One region of the Aminobacter sp. P4_D5 genome, then DNA from elsewhere that is predicted to be linked to it. Evidence: riboswitches for the same ligand, from Rfam matches in the RefSeq annotation. Region 1 holds a riboswitch; the other holds the start of a gene.
The links. A riboswitch is a leader RNA that binds a small molecule or an ion and turns the genes downstream of it on or off. The one in region 1 is predicted to bind thiamine pyrophosphate.

Region 1 (2,195 bases):
CTACTTTCGACAACATCTAACGTTGGCGAAGGCAGTGCCGCAGCCAATCTCCCCCCTTGAGGGGGAGATGGCCGGCAGGCCAGAGGGGGGTGTTCAAGCACAGCCATCGCAGGTCGATAGAACTTACTTGCTCATCACGCTGAGCCACTCATCAACCCAGGCCTTGCGGTTGGCAGCAACCTCGTCGGCGCTGAACAGCAGCGTCTTGGCCGGCTTCACCAGCCTGTCGAAGGCCGGGTCGAGCGGCTTGTCGGTCTTGCCGGCAGGCAGCATCCAGTTGGTCTCGGGCACCACGTCCTGGAAACCCGGGCTCGTCATGAAGGCCATGAACTTTTCCGCCAGCGGATTCTTGGCGCCTGTCGTGGTGATGCCGGCAACTTCGATCTGGAGATAGTGGCCTTCCTCGAAGGATGCCGCCTGGTAGCGCTCAGACTTGTCCGCGACCATGTGGTAGGCCGGCGAGGTGGTGTAGGACAGCACCATCGGCGCCTCGCCCTTGGTGAACAGGCCGTAGGCCTCGCTCCAGCTCGGCGTCACGGTCAGAACGCGACCCTTGAGCTTGGCCCAGGCTTCCGGCGCCTTGTCGCCATAGACCGACTTGACCCACAGCAGCAGGCCGAGGCCCGGCGTTGAGGTGCGCGGGTCCTGGATCGCGATCTTCTGCTCGGGGTCGCCCTCGACCAGTTCCTTCAGGCTCTTGGGTGGGTTCTTCAGCTTTTCGGTGTCGTAGACCACGGCGAAGTAGCCGTAGTCGTAAGGCACGAAAGTGTCGTCCTTCCAGTCGCCGGGAACCTTGACGTCTTCGCCGGCAGCGCCATGCGGGGTAAACAGGCCGGTCGCCTTGGCCTCGGCGGTCAGGTTGGTGTCGAGGCCGAGCACGATGTCGGCCTTGGTCGAGGCGCCTTCGAGTTTCACACGATTGAGCAGGGCCACACCATCAGCAACCGAAACGAAGTCTACTTCGCAGCCGCATTCGGCCTCGAAGGCCTTCTTGACCTGCGGGCCGGGACCCCACTCCGAAGTGAAGCTTTCATAGGTGTAGACGGTAAGTTTGCCTTCGGCGGCGGCCGGAAAGGCTGCGGCGGCAAGCGCCAGGGCCGAGGTCAAGGACAGCAAGATCGTGCGCATCGGCGCGCCTCCTTTATTGGTGTTGAAAGGGAATTTGAAGCGCCGGGCGTCCGAAGCATCTAATCCCTCCGCCGGTACAAACCGGATCAGGTTCAGCGGGTTGGCTGGATTTCCCCATGCCTCTCAGCCGACGCGTGTGAACACGTCAGGCACCCCGTTAGAGCGGTTCAACAAATAGGGCCGTGCCGCAGGCCACGCAAGCGGTAGTTTGCCGGCCACGAACCAACGTCGCGGCCTTCCGTTTCGGCCGCCGGACTGGTAATGCGCTGCCATGACCCGGTTCACCATACTCCTTGGCGGCGAGCTTTTGCGCACGCCGCTCGTCGACCGTCAGGTCGCGGGCAGCCGTGTTATCGCGGCCGATGCCGGCATTCGCCACGCCACCACCCTGGAACTGATGCCGGAGCTGTGGCTCGGCGATTTCGATTCCGTGCCGGCTGACGTCGATCCGCGCTTTGCCGACCTGCCGCGCGAGACGTTTCCTGAGGAAAAGGACAAGACCGACGGCGAACTCGCTATCGCGGCGGCACTCCAGCGCGGCGCGACCTCGCTGGTGCTCGTCGGTGCCTTCGGCGGCCCGCGCGCCGACCATGCCTTTCTCCACCTCGCTCTGGCGCTGCGGCTTGCCGAGGCTGGCACCGAGGTGATCCTGACCAGCGGGCGCCAGGAGGCGCATCCGCTTTTGCCGGGCACGATGAGCTTCGACTATGACGACGGCACGTTGTTTTCCGTACTTGCTTTTTCCGAACTGTCTGGCCTGTCCGAAGAGGGCGCCAAATGGCCGCTCAACGGCGTCGACGTGCCGTTCGGCTCATCGCTGACACTCTCCAACGAAGTGCGGGGCACCTTGCGTGTTTCGCTCGGTAGCGGCCGCGCGCTGCTTCTCGCCCATCCCTTTCCTGCCTTGGAATTCTGAACATGGCGCCACCGCTTCTCAATCTTGACGGCATCCGTCTGACTTTCGGTGGCACGCCGCTGCTTGATGGCGCATCGCTGTCGGCGGCTTCGGGCGACAAGATCGCTTTGGTCGGGCGCAACGGGTCGGGCAAGTCGACGCTGCTCAAGAT
Region 2 (2,195 bases), on a different contig from region 1:
GCAGGCCGGCCTGGCGGTAGGTCGGGAAGTTCATGTCGCCGGGATTGAGCGCCTTGCGGAAGGCGCAGCTCACCGCCTCCTCGCCCATATGCTGCATGTAAAACGAGGTCTTGCCCTGGCGTTGCGCCATCTGCATGCGCGCATCGAAAGTACGCAGCGTCACCATGTGGCGCAGGCCTTCGAGCTGTTCCTCGTCGGTCAGCGTGCCGGCCCAGGGCCCGACAGCATCACCTTCGCGGTTAAGCACCCGGATGATCGAATAAGCGAGATCACGGATGTTGCGCGGATCGACATCAACCTCCGGTCGCATGACCGATCCGGCCTTGGGAATCGGCACGTTGGAAAAGTCGGGCGTCCCGCCCGGCCGAACCTCGGGCTCGGGCACGTGGAACTTGAGTGGCGAGGGATTGTCCGTCACGGATGTTCCTCCTGTCTCGCGCGCAGGCCAACTGGTCCTCCCTGCGCGGCAGACAATTTATGTCAGTAACGCTGACCTATTATCCCAACGCTTTGAAAACCGCAATGGCCGTCCGCGGTGAGTTTGGCATTGTCGCGACAATATCGAAAGCCCGGTTGACAGAAGGCCCGTTCCGCGCTCATCCTTAAGGCTCACCAGGGGGGTCCCGACAAGGGGCTGAGATACTGCTAGCTCGCGCAGCGCAGTGACCCGTTGAACCTGATCCAGTTCACACTGGCGTAGGGACGGTGCGAGGCTTCGCGGGTCGGCTTCTTCCGGCATCGGCATTCGAGCAAACGCTCGAAGTCCCTCAGGCAAGGTCTCACCTCCTCCTCATCGCACGAACTGGGTCTCCGTTGCATCAGAGCAAGGAGGCTCACCATGAATGCCCTGACCCCGACCGTCACAACAGGCGCACTGCCCGCCTCGAAAAAGGTCCACAAACCAGGTCTCATCCACCCCGGCATCCGCGTGCCGATGCGCGAAATCTCGGTGCACCCGACCGCCATGGAGCCGCCCGTCACGGTCTATGATTCGTCGGGTCCCTACACCGACGCGACTGTGACAACCAATATCGAGGGCGGCCTGGCCAGGCTGCGCGAGGATTGGATCGTCGCCCGCGGCGACGTCGAACGTTACGACGGCCGCACCGTGAAAGCCGAGGACAACGGCTTTGTCTCGGGCGAAAGGCTGACGCCGGAGTTCCCTGTCCGCAACAAGCCGCTGCGCGCCACCGGCGGACGCGCAGTCACCCAGATTGCCTATGCCCGCGCCGGCATCATCACGCCGGAGATGGAGTTCGTCGCCATCCGCGAAAACCTCGGCCGCGAGCAGTTGCGCGAGAAGATGAAGCGCGACGGCGAGAGCTTTGGCGCTGTCATTCCCGACTTCGTCACACCTGAATTCGTCCGCGAAGAAGTTGCGCGTGGAAGGGCGATCATCCCCTCCAACATCAACCATCCAGAGAGCGAGCCGATGATCATCGGCCGCAATTTCCTGGTCAAGATCAACGCCAATATCGGCAACTCGGCTGTGACCTCGTCGATGGCCGAAGAGGTCGAAAAGATGGTGTGGTCGATCCGCTGGGGCGCCGACACGGTGATGGACCTGTCGACGGGCCGCAACATCCACAACATCCGCGACTGGATCATCCGCAATTCACCGGTGCCGATCGGCACTGTGCCGCTCTACCAGGCGCTGGAAAAGGTCAGCGGCGTTGCCGAGGACCTGACCTGGGAAATCTACCGCGACACGCTGATCGAGCAGGCCGAACAGGGCGTCGACTATTTCACCATCCATGCCGGCGTGCGGCTGCCCTATATCCATCTGACCGTCGACCGGGTCACCGGCATCGTCTCGCGCGGCGGCTCAATCATGGCCAAGTGGTGCCTGCATCACCACAAGGAAAGCTTCCTCTACGAGCATTTCGAGGAAATCTGCGACATCTGCCGCACCTATGACGTCGCCTTCTCGCTCGGTGACGGCCTGCGCCCCGGCTCGATTGCCGACGCCAACGACGCAGCCCAGTTCGCCGAACTGGAAACGCTTGGCGAGCTGACCCAGATCGCCTGGGCCAAGGACTGCCAGGTGATGATCGAAGGCCCCGGCCATGTGCCGATGCACAAGATCAAGGAAAACATGGACAAGCAGTTGGAAGTCTGCGGCGAAGCCCCCTTCTACACGCTTGGGCCTTTGACCACCGACATCGCGCCCGGCTACGACCACATCACCTCGGGCA

Region 2: linked by a shared signal. The riboswitch ahead of thiC (phosphomethylpyrimidine synthase ThiC) and the one ahead of thiB (thiamine ABC transporter substrate binding subunit) in region 1 are both predicted to bind thiamine pyrophosphate.

The regions. Positions count from the first base shown of each region.
Region 1 covers NZ_JBFUIP010000049.1:19,221-21,415, reverse strand. Annotated here, with positions in the region: gene thiB (thiamine ABC transporter substrate binding subunit) at 124-1,128, opposite strand; TPP riboswitch at 1,175-1,295, opposite strand; gene AC1DWF_RS13125 (thiamine diphosphokinase) at 1,400-2,044, shown strand; gene AC1DWF_RS13120 (ABC-F family ATP-binding cassette domain-containing protein) at 2,047-2,195, shown strand, end outside.
Region 2 covers NZ_JBFUIP010000036.1:31,215-33,409, reverse strand. Annotated here, with positions in the region: gene AC1DWF_RS10550 (thiamine pyrophosphate-dependent enzyme) at 1-418, opposite strand, end outside; TPP riboswitch at 605-721, shown strand; gene thiC (phosphomethylpyrimidine synthase ThiC) at 839-2,195, shown strand, end outside.